2 regions of the Ligilactobacillus sp. MP3 genome follow, and region 1 is predicted to be linked to the other one. Evidence: predicted binding sites of a transcription regulator. Region 1 holds the regulator's gene; the other holds the start of a gene.
The links. Region 1 encodes Rex, which represses fermentation and respiration genes when NADH is low (regulators of the CRP and FNR family bind a similar motif). Its sites were predicted from a motif close to TTGTGAANTANTTCACAA; they were not measured.
Positions count from the first base shown of each region.

Region 2: the regulator Rex is predicted to act here: its motif matches at 6,720-6,737, upstream of pflB (formate C-acetyltransferase).

Region 1 is NZ_JANFQI010000001.1:54,948-67,380, reverse strand. It holds gene NOU10_RS00390 (DEAD/DEAH box helicase) at 1-1,053, opposite strand, end outside; gene NOU10_RS00385 (glycosyltransferase family 4 protein) at 1,133-2,224, opposite strand; gene NOU10_RS00380 (APC family permease) at 2,375-4,204, opposite strand; gene NOU10_RS00375 (cation-translocating P-type ATPase) at 4,388-6,790, opposite strand; gene groL (chaperonin GroEL) at 6,983-8,605, opposite strand; gene groES (co-chaperone GroES) at 8,635-8,919, opposite strand; gene NOU10_RS00360 (CPBP family intramembrane glutamic endopeptidase) at 9,115-9,744, shown strand; gene NOU10_RS00355 (redox-sensing transcriptional repressor Rex) at 9,846-10,487, opposite strand; gene NOU10_RS00350 (ABC-F family ATP-binding cassette domain-containing protein) at 10,661-12,433, shown strand, end outside.
Region 2 is NZ_JANFQI010000004.1:137,699-150,131, forward strand. It holds gene NOU10_RS04665 (peptide ABC transporter substrate-binding protein) at 1-360, shown strand, start outside; gene sufC (Fe-S cluster assembly ATPase SufC) at 622-1,401, shown strand; gene sufD (Fe-S cluster assembly protein SufD) at 1,414-2,664, shown strand; gene NOU10_RS04680 (aminotransferase class V-fold PLP-dependent enzyme) at 2,651-3,877, shown strand; gene sufU (Fe-S cluster assembly sulfur transfer protein SufU) at 3,874-4,323, shown strand; gene sufB (Fe-S cluster assembly protein SufB) at 4,316-5,719, shown strand; gene NOU10_RS04695 (VIT1/CCC1 transporter family protein) at 5,912-6,496, shown strand; gene pflB (formate C-acetyltransferase) at 6,815-9,082, shown strand; gene pflA (pyruvate formate-lyase-activating protein) at 9,109-9,945, shown strand; gene NOU10_RS04710 (patatin family protein) at 10,037-10,915, opposite strand; gene NOU10_RS04715 (hypothetical protein) at 11,174-11,476, opposite strand; gene NOU10_RS04720 (hypothetical protein) at 11,994-12,433, opposite strand, start outside.

The DNA of each region.
Region 1 (12,433 bases):
TACTTTTTCAATTCGATATTCATCAGCTGCATGCACCGTATCACCTTTTATTTTACTAGCTAAGACTGCTTTAATTACTTCTCTTACTTTATTTAACATAGCAACATGAGGTACAAATACTAAAAACTGCTTTCCATTTTGCTCCCATTTTTTTAGATACTTTTTAATTTTTGTATCCAATTTCCCTTGTAAAATAAATCCCCACCAATTATTTGTAAATTCTACTTTTATAGTAGGTAAAGCATTTTGATGAAATCTCATTGGTAAATAACTTATAGATATATTCCCTCTTTTTATCTTTTTTGCCAACTCATTACTAGGCGTAGCAGTTAGATAAATAAGAGTCCCTGTTTTCTTAATAGCCTGTTTAGTTGCAAATAATAATTCTTTATTATTAACATATGGAAAAGCATCGACTTCATCAATTATCAGTACATCAAAAGCTTCTTTAAATTTTAATAATTGGTGTGTTGTACATACTACCAGTTGAGTATATCTATATGCTTCTTCATTTCTTCCATGCAAAAGAATTTTATCAATCTTTTTGAAAGCTTTATCTAAACGTGGGTATAATTCATTACATACATCCACTCTAGGAGAAACAATCGCTACACGAAAATTTTTTCTTAGAGCTTCAGCTATTGGTTTAAATAGCATTTCAGTTTTTCCAGCCCCCGTAACAGCCCATAATAAATGCTCTGTATTTTTTCCAATTATATTAATTAGTTCATTAGAACATACCTCTTGAAATTTAGACAATTTCCCGTCCCACGTTAAAATTTCATCAACATTATTAAAATGATTATCCTCAATAACATGAACTAAATTATTCAATGTACTGACTCTTCCTAAAACAATACATTTCGGGCAATAGTAATTATCATAGGGTAGTTTAGCTCTTTCCTTAGTTGTTACTTTTCCACAACGATTACACTTTATTTTATTTTTAAAAACCTTAATTGCTTGATAAACTTCAATATTATCAGATGACATTATTTTTTCTTCCGATTTATCAACTACTACTAAACGACCAGCCATTTCATTAAAATCCATCCATACCTGCCCTCCCAATATTTTCTACTTTCTATATACGCAGAAATGACAGAAAATACTAAATATTTTCTGTCATTTTTTATTTTTCTATTTTATTTTCAGACAAGAGAACTATTTTTTTAATAAAATTCAATAATGGACGTCGTGATTCACCAACTAATCCAATAACCTCAACGAAAATTTCTAATCCCAATAGTGTAGCTACTGTCAATAAAACAGAGCCCCAAAAACTAGAAATAGGATATAGCAATGAAATAGATGAAAAAATCAATGCTATTCCATAAATAACTAATACGGTTTGTCTATGACTCAATCCCATTTGCATTAGTCTATGATGCAAATGATGCTTATCAGCTTGTGAAATTGGTTTTTTATTTAAAATTCTTCGTAAGATTGCATAGACAGTATCAGTTATTGGTACTCCTAAAATAATAACTGGAATTATTATTGTAATAAATGTCGCATTCTTCAAACCATATAATGCAAAAACCGAGATCATGAAACCTATAAATAAAGATCCCGTATCACCTAAATATATCTTAGCAGGATGAAAATTATATGGCAAAAATCCTATCAATGCTGCTACTAACGTAAACATCATTATTGATATAAAAGTATTGGTTACATTTAAAAAGAAATATCCTGTAACTGCACTGGTAGATAAAGCAATAATTGCTACTCCAGTTGCTAATCCATCTAATCCATCAATTAAATTAACTGCATTAGTAATTGCTAAAATCCATATTAGTGTTATTGGTAAACTTAACCACCCTAAAGTTACTGTACCTAAAAATGGTAATGTAATAGTTGTCATTTTAATTTTAGCAATAAAAAATACTACTAAAGCTGCTAAAGTTATTCCATATATTTTTTGTCTAGGTTTTAATTCATAAATATCATCTATTATTCCAGTAGCTAAAATTATACATTCTGCTAACAATAATGCCCACAATTGTTCGATTGGGTATTGCTTTCTCAATAAAAGAAAATTAGTCACATTAAATGCTAGAAAAATAGCTAATCCACCCATTGTCGGCATAGGAACCTTATTTACACGACGAGCATTTGGATTGTCAACAGCTCCTACTTTAAATGCTAACAATCTTATAAACGGAGTCAAAATAGCTGATAGAATCATTGTTGCAAATAGAGATGCTATAATTCTATACATATTATCCTCTTTCTTAAGTTCTAACTATATGTAGAACTATATTTTAACAATTTATTATATACCGCTATCTTATCATAACTTATCAAATTAGTCATTAATACCTAAAATAAAATAGGATTGACAATTTAACATCGCCAATCCTTATTTTAATTATTTTTTCAAATGATAATTATAAGTTGAAACAATGATGTTTTCTCGAGAATTCAAAGCTGTTCTTAAACGTAATGCTGTTTGGTTATGCAAGATATTTTGCCAAGGTTTCTTAGGTACAAATTGAGGTACCAAGACCGTAACTGAATAATTTCTTTCCGCAGCTTTCTTAGCAATAACATCACAGAATCTAATAACAGGTGTCTGAACCGAACGATAAGATGAATGTAAATCAACAAATCTCACATCGCCAAATGATTCCTTAAATTCCTTAGCAGTTTCGTGTTCTTTTTTAGGGTTAGTATCAAACGAAACATGCATTGCAATTACATAGTCACCAATTGAACGAGCATAGTTAATAGCACCAGTAGTTACATGAGTTACAGAACTAACTAATACAATAACAGTTGAACCGTCATAATCATGCAATTGAGCATCATTGCTTAATCTTAATTGAGCGGCAATCTTCACATAGTGATCGTGTATCTTATAGAATCCAAAAATCAATGCTGGCATGATAATCAAATATGGCCATACATTTTCAAAATGTAACCAGAACAAGAAAATAACTAGAGCCAATGAAATTAGAGCACCTACCAAATTAAACATTGAGTTTAAAATCCAATGTTTACCTCGTTCTCTAAACCAATGAATGATCATTCCAGACTGAGATAAAGTAAATGGCACAAACACACCTACTGCATATAAAGGTATCAATAGATTAGTTTGTCCATGGAAAATTAAAATCAAAGTAATCGCGCCAATTGCCAATGCAATAATACCATTAGAGTATCCTAAGCGATCACCCTTGTCCATAAACATATGTGGCATAAATTTATCCTTGGCAAGATTATATGCAAGGATTGGGAATGCTGAAAAACCTGTATTAGCAGCAACAGCTAAAATCATCGCAGTTGCCAATTGTAATAGATAAAATAGCACTCCATGCCCAAATACGGCAATACCTATTTGTGATAAAACTGTTTGCTTGGAATTAGGTAAAATACCTAAGTAGTAACTTAAGAATGTAATTCCAGCAAAGAAGATACCCAAAATCAATGCCATAATTCCTAATGTATTAGCAGCATTTTTACGTTTAGGTTTCTTAAAGTTTGGAACTGCATTACTAATAGCTTCAACCCCTGTTAATGAGGAAGAACCTGCAGAAAAAGCTTTTAAGAATAAAAGCACTGACATTCCAGGAACTGCTTGACCGACATGCGCAGCTGCAGCATAGTGGATATTACCTGTGAAGATATTAAACAATCCCCAACCCACCAAAGCTACAATCATAATTACAAAGAAATATACTGGAACCGTCAAAAATGAAGCTGATTCACGCAATCCTCTTAAATTCAAAGTCATAATGAACAGGACAATTAAAATAGATATACCTACACTATGAGCCCTCAAAGAAGGTATCGCAGAAGTGATTGCTTCTGTACCAGATGTTACAGATACAGCTACCGTAAGCATATAGTCAACTAATAAAGAACCTCCAGCTACTAATCCTGCACCTGTTCCCCAGTTCTGCGTAGCAACAACATAAGCACCACCGCCAGAAGGATACGCATGGATAATTTGTCGATATGACATAGTTATTGCAAAAAGTAAAATCAATACTATCCCTGCTGCTGGAATTGCATACCATGTAGCTGCTGCAGATAAAACAAATAAAGCTGTTGTAATTTGTTCTGTACCATAAGCAACTGAGGATAAAGCATCTGATGAAAGTAATGCTAGAGCTTTAAATTTTGTTAACGCTTGGCCGCCTTCTTCTGTTGTCTTAAGCGGCTCCCCAATAAGTAATCTTTTTAAGTAACGCCACATAATAATTGCTCCCTTAATTTAATTATCTATTTTTCTCTTTTCTTAACTAAATGTTAAGAATATTTTGATACAAATTATATAAAATCATATTTCATTCAAAGTTTCAACAGCTATTTAATCAAAATGTTTAAAAAAGTAAATTTGTTAGAATTTTGTCACATAGGTCTTGTTAAAAATTAACCATTAATTATTAAAAATACTTTTGATTTTATTTCTAATTTTAATAAAACCATTTCGAACTAAGTTAACAATTTTGGTTGTATAACTTAATAACGTATTAATCGTTATTACAATTAATATTAATAAAACAATACATTCTTTTGATGGCAATGTGATGCCAAATAGCCATGGTAAAAACACACAACTTCCTATCAATCCTAAGATACATCCCACATAAACGGTTACTCTAAGGACATTGAATGGCTTACAAGTCTTATACAAAACTATCAATCCTACTATAGATAATAAAATAGTAGAAGCTGTTGAATAATCTGCATATTTTATTTCAAACATCGAAGCTAGAAGTACCATCATTTCCACAACTATCACATCAGTTATTCCTGCTGGAAAGGCCCTTAGTAATATATTAGATAAAAATCGCCCTTCTATCTTTTCTTTATTAGGTTGTAACGCTAGGAAAAAGGCAGGTATCCCAATTGTAAACATCCCTATCAATGAAACTTGTGCAGGCTTTAAAGGATAAGTAAATGATAAAATAACTGCTAACATTGATAAGAAAAAGGAAAATATATTCTTTACCAAAAACAAACTAGCAGAACGTTGAATGTTATTTACTACACGTCTTCCTTCTAAAACCACATCAGGCATACATGAAAAATTCGATTCCAACAGCACTACTTGCGATGAATAAACTGCAGCATCACTACCAGACGCCATAGCTATACTACAATCTGCATCTTTCAGTGCTAGCACGTCATTTACTCCATCGCCTGTCATAGCAACAGTTCTTCCTTGTTCTTTCAAAATTCGTATAATTTCTCTTTTTTGCGTTGGTGTCACCCTACCAAAAATATTATAGTTTTTAACTGCTTCAGCTAGGTCCTCTTTTGTCTCTAACTTTGTAGCATCAATGTACAAATCTGCATTTTCAATCTGTGCTTTTTTAGATATTTCTGAAACAGTTTGCGGATTATCTCCAGAAATAACCTTTACTTCTACTCCCTGCTCCTTAAAATAATTAAATGTTGCAGGTGCCTCTTTTCTTATGGGATTTGTTATTAATACATATCCTATAGGAATTACTTTACCTGTAATTTTCTTATCCATAAAACCATCTAAAGCTTTTCCAAACACTAGTACTCTGTATCCTTTTTTAGTATCTTCATTAATATTATCTTGATATAATGGAAAATCTTCACGCAATACAAATTCAGGAGCACCTAATATATATGCATCATTTTCAAAAACAGCCCCACTATACTTATTTTTTGATGTAAATGGAATGATTTCACTTGCTATTACTTTACTCGTCTGTTTACAATAATTTCTTATAGCTTTCATAGTATTATTACTTTCATCTATTGCATAAACAAACTTTGCTAATAACTCTTCAAAGGCATCTCTGTTCTCTACATCGATTGCTTTTATTTTTTCTACTTTCATTTCATTTTCAGTAATTGTTCCTGTTTTATCTACACATAAAACATCTACCCTTGCTAGAGTTTCAATACTTTTCATATCATGAAGCAATACTTTTTTCTTAGCTAGCCTCATGGAACTAACAGCTAGTGCTACACTTGTTAACAAATACAGCCCCTCTGGTATCATACCTAAAACAGCTGCTACCATAGATGTTATATTGTCATGTAAACTTTCATGATTTATGAAAATCCCTTGTATAAATAAAACAATTCCAATCGGAACTAACGCTACACCTACAAATTTTACTAATATATCAAGATCTTGGATCATTTCAGAACGTTCAACATTTTTCATTTTCTTAGCTTCTAATGTTAACTTAGAAATATATGAGTCTTTGCCAACCGCTGTTAGTCTTGCTCTACACTTTCCAGCAATAATAAAGCTACCTGACATTAATTTATCTCCTAGCTTTTTAGGAATTTCATCAGACTCACCTGTCAATAAAGATTCGTTTACTAAAACTTCTCCACTTACAATTTCACTATCAGCTAAAATTTGATTCCCCGTTTTAAAGATTACAATATCATCTAATACTAAATCTTCTGCATTTACTTGTGTAACCTCTCCATTTCTTACTACCATAGCCTGCGGAAAATTTAGCATCGTTAACTTATCAACAACTTTTTTTGCCCTTAATTCTTGAATTATCCCAATAAAAATATTTGCAATAATAATTGGTAAAAAGGTTAAGTTTCTAAATGAATTTACTAAACATAAAAGTAAAGTTAATATTAAAAATATCAAATTAAAATATGTAAATATATTTTCTGCAACTATTTCTTTGGCAGTACGTACAGGTGGTTTCACTGCCTCATTACTCCAACCATTTTTCTTATATTTTTCCACTTGTTTATCCGTAAGCCCATAGTCTGCATCAGGAGTTATCCTATTTATATCAATTTTTTCGTTACTTGATTTTTTCATTACTATCCCCCAATCCCTAACTATCACTAATGTTAGTATAACATGTAGGATATAATAAAATCATTGAACAATCTTTAACTTTTATATAATACATTTAAAATATTATATAATTTTAAAAAAATAAACACTGAAATTTCATGACTGAAATCTCAGTGTTTATTACTTATTTTAATTTAGTAATCTAAACCTAGATTACATCATACCACCCATACCTGGTGTTGCAGGCATTTGGTCGTTACTTTCTGGTTCTGGCTTATCAGCAACTACTGCTTCTGTTGTTAATAATAAAGCAGATACACTAGCTGCATTTTGAAGTGCTGAACGAGTTACCTTTGTAGGATCTACAATACCAGCTTCAACCATGTCAACCCATTCATTTGTAGCAGCATTGAAACCTACACCTGGTTTTTGTTCCTTTAATTTTTCAACAATTACAGAACCTTCTAAACCTGCATTTTCTGCGATTTGACGAACAGGTTCTTCCAAAGCACGTTTTACAATGTTAATACCTGTTTGTACATCGCCTTCTTCTTCCAAAGCAGCAACTTTACCAATAACATTTACCAATGCTGTACCACCACCAGGAACAAATCCTTCTTCAACAGCAGCACGTGTAGCATTCAAAGCATCTTCAATACGGTACTTACGTTCTTTCAATTCTGTTTCAGTTGCAGCACCAACTTTAATAACTGCAACACCACCAGATAATTTAGCCAAACGTTCTTGTAATTTTTCACGATCAAAATCAGAAGTTGTTTCACTAATTTGCTTCTTAATTTGTTCTACACGTTCAGCAATCTTGTCCTTATCACCAGCGCCTTCAACAATTGTTGTATTTTCCTTAGTTACTGTTACTTTTCCAGCAGAACCTAATTGTTCAACTGTTGTATCTTTCAATTGTAAGCCTAAGTCATCTGTGATAACAGTAGCACCTGTCAATGTAGCAATATCTTGTAACATTGCCTTACGACGATCGCCAAATCCTGGAGCCTTAACTGCAACAACGTTAAATGTTCCACGAATCTTGTTCAAAACAAGTGTAGGTAATGCTTCACCGTCTACATCATCAGCAATAATCAATAATGGACGACCTTGTTGTACAATTGATTGCAATAATGGTAATACTTCTTGAATGTTTGAAATCTTCTTATCTGTTAATAAAATGTATGGATTATCTAAATCAGCTTCCATCTTATCATTATCAGTTACCATATATTGTGATAGATAACCTCTATCAAATTGCATACCTTCAACAACATCTAAAGAAGTATCGATACCCTTAGATTCTTCAATTGTAATAACACCATCATTACCAACCTTTTCCATAGCATCGGCAATTAATTTACCAACTTCTTCGTTAGCAGATGAAATAGAAGCAACTTGTGCAATATCACTCTTGGATTCTACTGTATGGGACATTTCATGTAATGCATCAACTGCAGCCTTAGTTGCTAATTCAATACCACGACGAATTCCAACTGGGTTTGCACCAGCAGTTACATTCTTCATACCTTCATTTACAATAGCTTGTGTTAAAACAGTAGCAGTTGTTGTACCATCACCTGCGATATCATTTGTCTTAGAAGCAACTTCAGACACCAATTTTGCTCCCATATTTTCGAAATGATCTTCTAAATCAATAGCCTTAGCAATTGTTACACCATCATTTGTAATTGTTGGGGAACCATAAGATTGTTCCAAAACAACATTACGGCCTTTAGGACCAATAGTTGATTTTACTGTATTTGCTAATTTATCTACACCCTTCAACATCTTTGAACGAGCATCTTCTGAAAACTTAATTTCCTTTGCCATAAATCTCTTCACCTCAAATTAATTAAAAATTAATCTATAACCGCAATAATATCATTTTCACGGATTACTAAATATTCTTCGCCTTCATATTTAACTTCAGAACCAGCATACTTATCAAAAACAACTGATTGACCAACTTTTACTTCAGGTTCAACCCTTTGTCCATTGTCTAAGATACGTCCGTTACCAACAGCAATTACTTCACCTGTTGTAGGCTTTTCTTTTGCATTACTTGCGATAACAATTCCACCAATGGATTGTTCTTCTTCCTTTTGAACTTTTAAAACAACGCGATCTCCTAATGGTTTAAGCACGTCTAATCCCTCCAATATCAATCATCTGTATCATTTAGCACTCTCAACTCCTGAGTGCTAACTACAATTAATACTATAACCACTTTAAATATAAATTGCAAGTATTTTTTATCACTCGACACATTAGAGTGCTAATTTTTTTATTTGACCTGTTAATGGTACAATTAAATTTAAAAATGAAAGGTGATAATTAATTTGGAACAAAGAAATTCTATTCCCTTATTGCTAACCTATATTGGTTATCAAATTTTGTTAGCAATATTCAATATTTTTTATAATCAAAGTCATAATTTTTATTTGGTTGAAACTATTATTGGAATACTCTGCATGTTGTTTATTGTTTATCTCAATCATAGATTCTCTTTTAAAAATAAATTAGAATATAAAACTATTAAACTTAAATCTATTTTACTCTGGAGTATCCTTGGTATGGTCGGTGCCCTCATAATTCAAATTGGATTATCTCGTATTGAATCAGGACTTTTCCATTTTTCATCATATTCAGCTAATACTAACCTATTGTTAGAAATTGTTCACCATTACCCATACTACATTTTAGTACCTGGAATTGTTGCACCTGTAATGGAAGAGTTAATTTTTAGAAAAGTTTTATTTGGAAATTTTTCAAGATTCATCCCTTTTCTACCTGCTGCCTTAATTTCCAGTCTTCTATTTAGTTTAGCTCATATGGATGGTCATTTCCTTATCTATGCTAGTATTGGCCTTTTGTTTTGCTATATTTACTATCGGACTGGAACGATTATTACTTCTACTTTTAGTCATATATTTCTAAACTTGTTTATTATACTTCTGTCATCGCTTTAGAAGTTGTTAATATCAAAAAATTGCTGAAGATTAATGATTAGATAACATCATAATCTTCAGCAATTTTTATTTTGAAACTTATTTCAGTCTTCTATGTAACACTACTCTTCTGTGTTTCCAAAATGATTCAAGAAATAAATCAAAGTTTCCATTTCATTCGTCAAATCTACATTTTGTACACGTATATTTTCTGGTACAGTAATTCTAAGTGGCGTAAAATTCAATATTCCTCTTACACCAACTTCTACTAACTCATCTGTAACTTTTTGTGCTACAGGAGCCGGAACAGTTAAAATTACAATTTCAATTTGCTGTAACTTTAATTGTTCTTTCATATCAGACATTGGATATACTGGAATTCCACTTTGAATTGTTCCTGTAATATCTTCATTTACATCAAATGCTGCACTAATTCTTACATGATTACTTTGATGGAAATTAAAGTTCAATAAAGCATGTCCTAAATTACCAACCCCAACCAAAGCAACATTAGTTAGCGTATCTTGATTTAATTGCTTAGTAAAAAAATCAAGTAAACTTTGTACATCATATCCGTAACCACGTTTACCTAAAGCACCAAAATACGAAAAATCACGTCGAATAGTAGCAGAATCTACTTTTACGGCTTCAGCTAATTCTGTTGAAGAAACTCTATTCTTTCCAGAATTAGATAATAGTCTTAGATAACGATAATATATCGGTAGACGTTTTGCAGTAGCCTGCGGAATCTTTACTTCTGCCATTAGACTTTCCTCTTTTCGTGAAATATTTAACATAAGTTTAACACATAGCTCCACAATTATACAATATATTGGCTTAATTATCATCTTTAACGTTTTTATTTGTGAAATTTCTATGTTACACTATAAATCGTCTTAGTGTTATAATACAGTAAATTAATAGAAAAGGTGATTTTATGCTACTTTTACAAGCACAGCAAGTTGCCCGACATTTTGGAGCAGATATCCTTTTTGAGAATGTCAATCTTGATATAAAAGATAATTCCAAGATCGCACTTGTTGGTCGCAACGGAGCAGGAAAATCTACACTAATAAAAATGTTAATCGGTGAATCACTTCCAGATGAAGGAAAAATCGTTACTAAACGAGATTTAACTATTGGATATTTAGCACAACATACAGGATTAGAATCTACTAAAAATGTATTAGATGAAATGTTAAGTGTCTTTGAACCCTTGCAAAAGATGGAAGCTAAGATTCATCAACTTGAAGAAAAGATTGCTTCTCCGTCAATTCCACATGAATCTAAGGAATATCAACAATTATTAAATCAATATGATCAATTACAACATGACTTCCAAGAAAATAATGGTTATGGTTATGAAAATGAAGTAAAAGCTGTTTTACATGGTTTCCAATTTTTTGAAGAAGACTATGGAAAAATGGTTTCTGACTTATCTGGTGGACAAAAAACACGTTTAGCTTTAGCTAAATTACTTTTAGAAAAACGTGATTTGTTAATTCTTGACGAACCTACTAACCACCTCGACATTGAAACTTTGACTTGGTTAGAAAATTATATCCAAGGTTATACCGGTGCCCTTTTAATTGTTTCACATGACCGCTACTTCTTAGATAAAGTTGTCAACGAAGTTTACGAATTAAGTCATCAACATTCTAGTCACTATGTTGGAAATTATTCTCATTATATTGAAGAAAAAGCTTCTCGCTTGCGTACTCAATGGAAAGAATATGAAAAGCAACAAGTGAAAATTCAAAAATTAGAAGATTTTGTTAATAAAAACTTAGTTCGAGCTTCTACAACTAAAAGAGCTCAAAGTAAAAGAAAACAATTAGAGAAAATGGATAGATTAGAGCGTCCTGAAGGTGAAGAAAAAGGACCTCATTTTAAATTTCATGCTAGCAAGGAAAGTGGAAATGTAGTTTTAAAGGTCACAGATGCTGCTATTGGCTATGATTCAAAAGTTATTTCAAATCCTATCACTTTCGAATTACGTAAACATCATGCAATGGCTGTTGTCGGACCTAATGGAATTGGCAAATCCACCTTACTAAAGAGTATTTTAGGAAATATTCCTTTCATCCATGGATCTGCTACTTTTGGTACTAATGTTCAAACTGGGTACTACGATCAGGAACAACAAAACCTACATGATAAAAAAACTGTCCTAAATGAAATCTGGGATGATCATCCTAATATGTTAGAAAAAGATGTTCGCTCATTATTAGGTAGTTTCTTATTTGTCGGTGATGATGTTAAAAAAGTAGTACATAATCTTTCTGGTGGGGAAAAGGCTAGATTAACATTAACAAAACTTGCTTTACAAGAAGATAATTTCTTAATGCTCGACGAACCAACTAACCATTTAGATATAGATAGTAAAGAAGTATTAGAGAGTGCTTTAATTGATTTTGAAGGAACCATCTTATTTGTTTCTCATGACCGTTACTTCATCAACCAAGTCGCTGATACCGTTCTTGAAATCACTCCAGAGGGAAGTAACTTATACCTTGGTAACTATGATTATTATTTAGAGAAAAAAGCTGAATTAGAAGCAATTGAAGCAGCTAAAGAGGCAGAACAATCTCAAGATGATCAACAAGTTTCAAAAACTTCTCAAAAGCAACTTGACTATAAGAAAAGTAAAGAATTACAAAAACAACAGCGTAAATTACAACGTTTAGTTGATAATGCTGAATCTGAAATG
Region 2 (12,433 bases), on a different contig from region 1:
AGTGCATTATCTAAAGCTCGCAAAGGTAACTATGATATTTATGTATCAGGTTGGGGTGGAGACTTCAAAGATCCAATCACATTCATGCAGATTCCAGTTACAGGAACTTCGTACAATTATGGAAAATATTCTAATAAAGAATATGATGCTTTAATTGAAAAAGCGCAAAATGAAGATGCCAATGATGCTAATAAGCGTTGGGAAGATTTAGTAAAAGCAGCTCGAATCTTTAATGCTGATCAAGGTGTAACGCCTCTATATCAACAAACAACATCTTATATGCAAAATACAAAAGTGAAGGGTATTATTCAAAATACTGCAGGCACACAATGGAATTACAAATACGCTTATATTAAATAGGTAAAAACTCGTCTAGAATGGTTTCTAGGCGAGTTTTTAAGTTGTGCTAAATAATTTGTATAAGAGTATTGATTATGTTGTATGTAAGCGTTATTCTATATTTGTAAACTTATTATAAAGATTATTACTTAATTACAAATAAATTTAAGGGAATATATTGTAAAAATACTTAAATCCAATCGTTAAGTTAGGTAATTTGTCTTATAATGTTATTGATAAGAAAATTCCAGGAAAGGTAACTATTTTATAGTGGTGATTTAAATGTCAGTATTAGAAGTTAAAGATTTACATGTAACTGTTGAAGGAAAGGAAATTTTAAAGGGCGTTAATTTAAAGATGTCGACTGGTGAAATTCATGCAATTATGGGTCCGAATGGTACTGGGAAATCAACACTTTCTTCAACTATTATGGGAGATCCTGCTTACAAGATTACAAAGGGAGATATTTTATTGAATGGTAAAAGTATCATTGATTTACCAGTTGATGAACGTGCTAGAATGGGACTATTTTTGGCAATGCAATATCCACAAGAAATTCCAGGAGTAACTAATGCAGAATTTGTTAAGAGTGCAATTAATGCTCGTCGTCCTAAAGATGATCCAATTCCTTTAATGGACTTCATCAAACGTTTGGATGAAACTTTAGAAACATTGGATATGTCTGAAGAAATGGCTGACAGATATTTGAACGAAGGCTTTTCTGGTGGTGAAAAGAAACGTAATGAAATTATGCAGATGATGATGATCAGACCCGAATTCGCAATATTAGATGAAATTGACTCTGGACTAGATATTGATGCACTTAAAGTCGTTTCTCGTGGTGTCAACCAAATGCGTGGCGATAATTTTGGATCTTTGATTATTACTCACTATCAAAGACTCTTGAACTACATCGTTCCAGATTATGTACATGTTATGATGGATGGCCAACTTGTCAAAACTGGTGGCCCAGATTTGGCAATTCGTTTGGAAAAAGAAGGATACGCAAAACTTCGTGATGAACTTGGTCTAGATATTAAATTAGTTGATGAAAATGCTTAGGGGGCTTGTACAATGAAACAATTATCCATAGATGAATTGATTGAACTTCGAAAAGAGCCCGAATGGTTTAGAGCTAAGCGAAATGAAGCTAAACAATTAATTGAAACTACTAAATTTCCTAGTTTCCAAAAAATTAAGTATCATGACTGGGATATAAATGTTGATGGGACGAGTGTAATTGATGATCAACCTAAATTTGATACTAACGCTGATGTCTATCAATATGCTAGTAATAAGGCACAAATTAAGTTACCATCAGAATTTCTTGATAAGGGTGTAATTGTCGAAGACTTTGAAGATGCTTTGATTAATCATGAAGACATTATGAAGAAATACTTTATGGAAAAAGGATTAAAAATGGACGATAATCGCCTGTTAGCAGAACATGTAGCAAATCTTCAAAGTGGAGTTTTAGTTTATGTACCTAAAAATGTAGACTTAGAAACACCATTAACATGCGAATATATTCAAAATTCACGAGTTGAGGAAGATTATATTCATCATGTACTAATTGTTACAGAAGCAAATAGTTCACTATCTTATGTAGAACGTTTAAAAACAGATGGTGATAAGAGTAATACAGCTAATATTGTAGTTGAAGTTATTGCTGGTGATGGGAGTCACATTCACTTTGCTAGTATCGATAATTTAAGTAAGAATACAACTGCCTATATGAATCGTCGCGGATACTTACAAAGAGATTCCAAGATTGACTGGGCAATGGGTATGATGAATTCTGGTTTAACAATCGGTGATTTTGATTCTGATTTAGTTGGCGATGGCTCTCATGCTGAATTAAAAGTCGTAGGTATTTCAACAAGTGATCAAATTCAAGGAATTGATACACGAGTTACAAATATTGGAAAGAATACAATCGGTCACATCTTACAACATGGTGTTGCTTTAGATGCATCCGAATTAACTTTCAACGGCATCGGACATGTAATGAAGAGAAGTAAAGGCTCTGATGCACAACAAGAAAGTCGTATTTTAATGTTATCTCCACAAGCTAGAGGGGATGCTAATCCAATTTTGCTAATTGATGATAATGATGTTACTGCAGGACATGCGGCAAGTATTGGTCGTGTAAATCCTGAACAATTATATTACTTAATGAGTCGTGGCTTACAAAAACGTTTAGCTGAAAAATTAGTAATTAGAGGTTTCCTAGCTCCTGTTTTAGATGAAATACCTTTGAAAGAAATTCGCAATGAGTTTAGTGAATTGATTGAAAGAAAGGTAAGTTATGATGAAGAAAACTAGTGATTTAAGAAAAGATTTTCCTCTTTTAGAAACTAAAATGAACAATCAGCCTTTAACTTACTTAGATAGTGCAGCTACTTCGCAAAAGCCTAAGCAAGTAATTGACGAAATTGCTGACTACTATAATAAATACAATAGTAATATTCATCGTGGTGTCTACAATTTAGCAGTCGAAACAACTGATAAATATGAAAATGTAAGACATAAAGTGGCAAATTTTATTAATGCTTATCGCGATGAGGAAGTACTTTTTACCAAGGGAACAACTCAAAGTTTGAACTGGATAGCACAAGGTTATGTTAGATATAACTTACATGAAGGCGATGAAATTGTTACCACCTATATGGAGCATCACAGTAACATTGTTCCATGGCAAGCAATTGCACAAGAAAAGAATCTAAAGGTAAAGTATGTAACTTTAACTAAAGAAGGCAAACTTGATTTAGACGATTTAAAGCAAAAGGTTACTGATAAAACAAAGATTGTAGCAGTTACTCATGTTTCTAACGTTTTAGGAACAATTAATCCAATTAAAGAAATTGCAGCTATTGTTCATCAAAGTAATGCAATTTTAGTAGTTGATGGTGCTCAATCTGTACCACATTTGTCGGTAGACATGCAAGATTTAGAGGCAGACTTCTATGTATTTTCGGGACATAAGATGTTAGGGCCTACTGGAATTGGTGTTCTATGGGGAAAGTATGAACTCTTAGAAAAAATGCATCCTTTAGAATATGGTGGAGAAATGATTGACAGTGTAACAACTGAAAAATCAACATTCAAAGAGATTCCTTGGAACTTTGAAGGTGGAACTCAAAATATTGAAGGTGTACTAGGTCTTGGTGCTGCGATTGATTATTTGGAAGAAATCGGAATGGAAAATGTGGCTCGAAACGATGAGGACTTACAAAAGTATGCACTTGAAAAGTTAGCTAATATTAAGACTATTGAAATTTATGGTCCCAAAGATCCTGATCAAAGATGTGGAGTAGTATCCTTTAATTTGAAAGGTATTCATCCCCACGATGTAGCAACTTTTTTAGATGCTGATGGAATTGCAGTTAGAGCTGGTCACCATTGTGCACAACCACTTATGGATTGGTTAGGTGTGAGTGCTACTTTGAGAGCAAGTTTCTATTTTTATAATACTTATGAAGAAATCGACAAATTAGTAGATTCTCTAAAGAAAGTAGAGGAATTTTTCCAAATATGAGTAATTTAAATAATTTATATCGACAAGCAATTTTAGAAGAGGCTAACCATCCACGACATAAAGGTAAATTAGAAAATAAAAGTGTTGAAGTTGAATTGAGAAATCCAACTTGTGGCGATGTTATTACCTTAACTGCATTAATTGAGGATAATAAGATAAAGGATATTGCTTTTGATGGCTATGGTTGCACAATTTCTCAATCATCCGCAAGTATTATGACAAATGAAGTATTAAATAAAGACTTCGATACAATAAAAAACATGGTATTGTCATTTTCCGATATGATTACAAAAGAAGTAAAACCTGATAGAAAAGTTTTAGGTGAGGCAATAATTTTAGAAGGGGTTAAACAATTTCCCGCTCGAATTAAATGCGCAATGTTATCATGGAAGGCAGTTTATCAACTTATTGAGAAGTATGAAGGAAAGGGTGAAAAGAATGATTAGTGAAGATATAAAAGACATTGGTGGCCAATATAAATATGGCTTTAAAGATGATATTGAACCAATTTATACAACTGGTGAAGGTCTTAGTGAAGAAGTTGTAAGAAATATTTCTAAAGCTAAAAATGAACCTGAATGGATGTTGGATATTAGATTGGCTGCTTATGAAAAGTACAAGACTTTGAAGATGGCTAATTTTGGACCAGATTTGTCAGAATTGGATTTAGATCATATTAATTATTTTAGACGTGATACTGATACAGTAGCTAGAAAGTGGGAAGATGTGCCACAAGAAATTAAAGATACATTTGATCGTTTGGGTGTACCAGAAGCTGAACGTAAATATTTAGCTGGTTCTTCTGCTCAATATGAATCAGAAGTTGTTTACCATAATATGAAAGAAGACTTTGCCAAAAAAGGTATCATATTTATGGATACAGATTCTGCAGTTCAAGAATATCCAGAATTAGTAAAGAAATATTTTGGAAAGTTAATTCCAGCAGATGATAATAAAATGGCAGCTCTTAATACAGCTGTTTGGTCTGGGGGAACATTTATTTATGTACCTAAGGGAGTAAAGGTTGAAACACCTATTCAAAGTTACTTCCGAATTAATGCCGGAAATTCAGGGCAATTTGAAAGAACACTAATCATTGTCGATGAAGGTGCTAGTGTTAACTATGTAGAAGGTTGTACAGCTCCTAATTATTCACAAGATTCCTTGCATGCAGCAGTTGTTGAAGTAAATGTTTTAAAGGATGCTTATTGCCGTTATACAACAATCCAAAATTGGTCTAATAATGTGTATAGTTTGGAAACAAAACGTGCCAGAGCTTTGGAAAATGCTACTATGGAATGGGTAGATGGGAATCTTGGTTCCAAGGTAACTATGAAATATCCAAGTATCTATTTAGATGGCGAAGGGGCACACGGAAATATGTTATCCATTGCATTTGCAGGTAAAGGTATTGACTCTGACACTGGCGCAAGAATGATTCATAATGCTAAGAATACATATTCATCAACTGTATCAAAATCTCTCTGCAAAGATGGAGGAATTGCTGACTATCGTGGGTATGTAAGGTTTAATAGAGATAGTGATGGTTCGTTTGCACACGTTGAATGTGACACTATCATTATGGATGATGAGTCTTCAAGTGATACAATTCCATTTAATGAAGTATTAAATAGTAATGTTTCAATGGAACATGAAGCTAAAGTTTCTAAAATTTCTGAAGATCAGCTTTACTATTTGATGAGTAGAGGTATTTCTGAAGAAAAGGCTACTGAAATGATTATTATGGGATTTGTTGAACCATTTACTAAAGAACTACCAATGGAATATGCAGTCGAATTGAATAGATTGATTGAGTATCAAATGGATGGTAGTGTAGGTTAATTATAAAAAAGCATACTTTTTAAGTATGCTTTTTATATTATTGTGAAACATGTATATAATTATAAATTTTGCTAAATTAGTACTAATTACTCATATGATGTATAATTTAATCGTGACGAAAGCGGTTTACATATATTTAACAGTATATATAAAAAATGATATTTTTGCGAAATTCGTGAGGAAGTGTACAAAGTGAAAGTTATACATGTACTAAGAGTAAAAACTAATTTTTTCTGGGATAGTTTGAATGTTATCAGAGCTAGTATTTTAGGTGCCAATGATGGAATTATTTCAGTATCTGGAATCGTGTTAGGTGCTGCAGGGGCTAATCTTGATAGTAAGACCCTTTTAATCAGTGGCTTGTCTGGCATGCTAGCTGGAGCTTGTTCAATGGCCGGTGGAGAATGGATATCTGTAAGTACCCAAAGAGATATTCAAGAAAAAACAATGGAAAGACAAAGACAGTTGGGAAATGAAGACTGTGAAAATTGTCCGATAAAATTGCAAAAGAACGATATCTTAATGCCGTTTCATGCTGCAGCTAGTTCTTTCTGCTCATTTATAATTGGAGCAATGATTCCATTATTGACGATGATCCTAGCAAGACCAGAACATCGCGTGGTATTTACATTAATTGCGATGATTGCCTCATTATCAATTAATGCAGTAGTTTGTACACACAACTCCGAGGTTTCAACTAGCAAAATAATTTTACGAAATGTTATAACCGGATTGTTAACGACGTTAGTTACCTTTATTTTAGGGGCGTCAGTATAAATACTTTTAAAGGTTTAAAGGTCCTATACCTAAATTTTATTGGGTATAGGGCCTTTTTTGTAATTTTAAGAAATTCTAAAATAAAATTAATGAAATTTATATTTTGATACATAAATCACATTTTTAAAGTTTATAAACTGTTATCAAAAATATTGTCATATTAACATTTCTAATGATTAAAATAAATGATAGCGTTTATAATATTTTTTGAAAATAAAAAACATTGTGAACAATTTTTCATTGAATTTAATTCAACTAAGGTGTAGTATTAACAGTGAAGAAAACGTTTTCTTAAAAATCACAAAGGAGGCTTTGAGTATGGTTGAAAAAACTCAAATGCAAAATGTTGATGTAAAAGATGCTTGGGAAGGATTTAGAGGAAAAGAATGGAAGGAAGAAATTGATATTCGTGAATTTATTCAAGATAATTTCACTCCTTATGATGGTGATCAATCTTTCCTTGAAGGACCAACTGAAGCTACAACAAAATTAAATGATAAATTAGTTGATTTAAAATTAAAAGAACGTGCAAATGGTGGACCTCTTGAAGCTGATACAAAAGTAGTATCAACAATTACATCTCATAAACCAGGTTACTTAGATAAATCATTAGAAAAAATTGTTGGTTTGCAAACCGATAAACCAATGAAACGTGCACTTATGCCATATGGTGGTATTAGGATGGCCAAAGGTGCTTTGGAAGCTTATGGATTTAAGATTGATCCAGAAACAGATTTTGTATTTGAAAATTTAACTAAGACACATAACCAAGGTGTATTTGATGCATATACGAGTGAAATTATGAAAGCTCGTCATAACAAGATTATTACAGGATTACCAGATGCATATGCTCGTGGTCGTTTAATTGGTGATTTCCCACGTGTTGCATTGTATGGTATTGATCGTTTAATCGAAGAAAAGAAAAAAGATTTGGAAAATTGTGGCGATGGTGAGATGACTAACGACATAATCCAAATGCGTGAAGAGATTTCTGACCAAATCAAAGCCTTAAATGATATGAAGATTATGGCTGAGTCTTATGGCTATGACATTTCCAAACCAGCTACAACAGCTAAAGAAGCAATTCAATGGTTATACTTTGGATATTTAGCATCTATTAAACAACAAAATGGTGCTGCTATGTCTATTGGTCGTATCGATTCATTTATCGATATTTACATTGAACGTGATATGAAGCGTGGTATTTTAACTGAAAAAGAAGCACAAGAATTAATTGACCAATTCACAATGAAATTGAGAATGGTATGCTTCATTCGTACACCAGCTTACAACTCACTATTCTCAGGTAACCCTATCTGGGCAACATTATCAATTGCTGGTATGGGCTTAGATGGACGTCACCATGTAACTAAGACATCATATCGTTTCTTAAACACATTGCATAATATGGGTGCCGCACCAGAACCAAATATCACATTACTTTGGTCTGATCGCTTACCTGAATCATTTAAGCACTATGCTGCAAGTGTATCTATTGCAAGTTCTACAATTCAATACGAAAACGATGACTTAATGATGAAGACATGGGGAACAGACTACTATGGCATTGCTTGCTGTGTATCTGCACAACCAATTGCAAATGGTATGCAATTCTTCGGAGCTCGTGCAAATCTAGCTAAGGCTGTATTGTATGCTATCAATGGTGGTAAGGATGAACTTACAAAACAACAAGTAGGTCCTGCATACGAACCAATTAGCTCAGAATACATTGACTACGATGAATTCATGAAGAAATTCGATGACATGATGGAATGGATTGCTGATATTTATGTAAATGCTTTGAACACAATTCATTACATGCATGACAAGTATTACTATGAATCAGCACAAATGGCATTGAAAGATACATTAGTAGATCGTAGCTTTGCTACAGGTATTTCTGGATTGTCTGTTGCTGCTGACTCAATTTCAGCTATCAAGTACGGACATGTTAAAGTAATTCGTGACGAAGATGGTATTGCTGTTGACTTTAAAGCAGATCATGACTTCCCTCGTTATGGTAACGATGATGATCGTGTTGACGATATTGCTGCATGGCTTGTTAAGGAACTATTTACTAAGATGAGCAAGCATCATCTATATCGTGGAGCTAAGTTAACAACATCCGTTCTTACAATTACTTCAAATGTTGTTTATGGTAAGAACACAGGTACTACTCCAAATGGTCGTCAAAAGGGTGAACCATTTGCACCAGGTGCTAACCCAGCATACGGAGCAGATACAACAGGTGCTTTAGCATCATTATTATCTGTTGCTAAATTACCATACAAGTATGCTACAGATGGTATTTCTAATACATTTGCTGTAACACCAACAACATTGGGTCATGATGAAAAGATGCAAGAAGATACATTAGTAAACATGATCGGAGGCTATATGAGAAAAGATGGTCATCATTTGAATATTAATGTATTCAATAGAGATACTTTATTAGATGCTCAAGCACATCCAGAGAAGTATCCAACTTTAACAATTCGTGTTTCAGGTTACTGTGTATACTTTGCTGATTTAACTAAAGAACAACAAGATGACGTTATTGCAAGAACCTTCCATGCTTCAATGTAATATTTAGAAGAGAGTAGGTGGAGAGAATGAGTGCTAATCCTTTATTGAATCCAGTTCCAACTAAAGACGGTCATGTCGTAGGGTATGTACATTCTTTGGAAACTTTTGGGGCTGTTGATGGACCAGGTATACGTTTTGTCGCTTTTATGCAAGGTTGCCATATGAGGTGTAAGTTCTGTCACAATCCGGACACTTGGAAAACAAGGGTAGGTTCACAAATGACGACTGAAGAAGTTCTAAATAAGGCACTTCCTTATCGTAGCTTTTGGGGTGACAAAGGTGGAATAACTTTATCAGGTGGTGAAATTCTATTGCAAATAGATTTTGCACTAGAGTTATTCAAGATGTGCAAGGAAGAAGGTATTAGCACTTGTTTGGACACTTGTGGACAGCCATTTACAAGAAGAGAACCTTGGTTTAGTAAGTTCAATGAGTTAATGGACTATACCGACATTCTATTAGTTGATATCAAGCATATTAATTCGGACGAACATAAGAGATTAACCGGATTCCCAAATGATAATATTTTGGATATGTGCGAATATCTTTCTAGCATAGGGAAACCTGTTTGGATTCGTCATGTCCTTATCCCAGGCATCACGGATAATGATGAATACTTGAAACAATTGGGCGAGTATGTTAAGGAAAATCTTCATAATGTTGAAAAATTTGAAGTATTACCTTATCATACAATGGGCGTTCATAAGTATCAGGAAATGGGCATCAGATATCGTCTTGAAGGTGTTGAGCCTCCTACGCCAGAAAGAGTAAAAAATGCTGAAAAACTGCTAGAAGTAGATAGATATCAAGGATATAAAGATTGGTATCCAGGCATTAATACTTTGGATCAACAACCAAGCTAGTTGAATTGGCAAATACAAATATAAAATAAAAACATGGTATCGCTTAGTTTTTACTAGGTAGATATCATGTTTTTTGCTTTTAAAATGTATTTTAGTCATATAGAGGTTCACTTTTTTGAAGATAGTTAAGCATTGCTTCAAGATTACTTTCAGCATCATTTTTACCTATATTATAGAGTTCAGTCATCTTTTTAATATTGTGTTCAAGTCTACCAACTTTAACTGGATCTTTAGGTGCTAGACAGAAAATTTCTTCATTCTGTTCAAGTTTATTTAAAACTTCAACAGAATGGTTATACATTTCAGGACGTCTGATAGCCGTTTTAACGAATTCTGGGTATTCCTTGAAACTATTACTGTAGAGGCGTTTTAAAGCAAAACTAGTAGGCTTTTTGCGATAATCACGCGGACGAGTACGAACAACTACAATTTTTTGAAAACCCATTTTTTGAGCGATATCAAAAGGGACAGAGTTAGCAATACCACCATCTAGACAAAGTCCTTTAGAAGTATTATGTGGCTTTGAGATGAAAGGCATAGATGAAGAAGCTTCTAAAGCATCAATTAAGTCTTGGCCAGGTTGGGGATTACGTAGCGTCACAGCTTTTCCGCTTTCTAGAGAAGTAGCTACAACAATAAAATCAGTTTCAGACTTTAAATAAGCTTTATTATCGAAATTATGCCAATCTAATCCATGATCATCAAATAAGAAATCTAAGTTAATAATACTTTCATGCTTAAAAGGGCGTGCTAAAGAGATATAGTCATGATCTTTACGGTATTTAACATTTACATTATAAGTTCTTTGATATTGTTTTGAAACGAAATTAGCACCATTTAGGGACCCTGCAGAAACTCCAATAACACAATCAAATTGAATATCATGTTCCAAAAAGGTATCTAGAACGCCAGAAGTATAGAGGCCACGCATTGCACCACCTTCTAAAACTAGAGCTGCATTGTAATACATGTAACCATTCCCTTCGAAAAATAACTAGAATTAATATAAACCTAAAAAGTAGATATAGCAAGAATACAAAGGAATAATAAGAGAATTTAAATATTTAATTAGTCAAAAACAATGCAACTGTAAAATATTTAACAAAAAAAACAACCTCTATCATTAAAATAGAGGTTGTTAACAGACAAATCTTTAATCAATTAAGAATACTTAAGTATATCCAAGATAAGTATTAAAATAACAACTTAATTTAATACTTATAATCGCTTATTCGACGGTTTTCATATATGATAATGCGTCGATACCCCTTAATGGTAAATAACTAGAGCTAATATTGGATTCATCAATATTAAGAACATAGTCTTCTTGAATGTTTGTAACTAAGTGAGACAAATTGTTAATTTGTTCAGATTCAAAGCGGTTAAAGGATAAATTACGCTTTTTCTTCATAGCATCTTCTAATGCACGGGAAATTGAAATATTTAAGTAATGTCCAGTTTCACTGTTAGAAATACGCCATTCAATCTTATTTTCGTCATTGTTTAACTTGCTAATAATAATTTTATTCATATATAATTACCACCTTAATAAATGTAAATGCTTTCCTTAACTTACAAATATAACTTTACTCTCATTTACGAATAAAAGCAAGGGTAAAAACAAAAATATAAGTAAATAATTGTTTTTACTTATTTAAAAAGTTGAATATCCATATAATATAAGGATTGGTATGTTAATATAATTGTTTTGATAAAGGATTATTGAATGGAATCAGTTATATAAATTAATGGTATACAAATTTGTCTTTAAAAACAACAGATCGTAGACAGATTATTAAAATCAAAATTAGGAAATTAATTTCCAATAAAATAAAAAGTTATTTTAACTTTCTGAAAAAATATGATTTTTGATAAACATCAAAATTAATCAATAAAGCTATAATGAGATTATATTACACTGTTTGGTTTTCTCTCTATCGATCTTTATGAAAAACGTACATTTTTTAGAAAGATGAATTAAGAATTAATCATGACAAAAAAAACCCTAATCTTTATAGTAAATTGGAAACTTTAAAGTGTATCTATTATTAAACAGTGTTAGAAGATCTTTGATCTAAGAATTTTTTATACTTTTCAACATACCATAGGTAATATGAACGATTATTTTCTTGATAAAATTTTTTATTCTCTAGCATAATGTATCCCAACAACTCATTTTTACCTTTTGTAGTGTTGGGTATAGGCAAAGCATCTTTACCATTTTTATGGGAAACTAATTTAACTTTTGTTGGACGTTCTAATTTATAATCTATTTTATGTCCTAATTTCTCATAGCTAGCAACTCTTGCATTAAAACTAATAACATCCCCAACAATTAGTTTTCCCAACTCAGTAAAGCCTCTTGCGTAGTTGAACCACAGATGATCTGTAACTAGATTGTTATTTATCTTAACATTTTTGAACATAATTGTTGGAGCTAATTTATCTCTATCTAATCCACGCCTATATGTAACTTTGTAACCACACC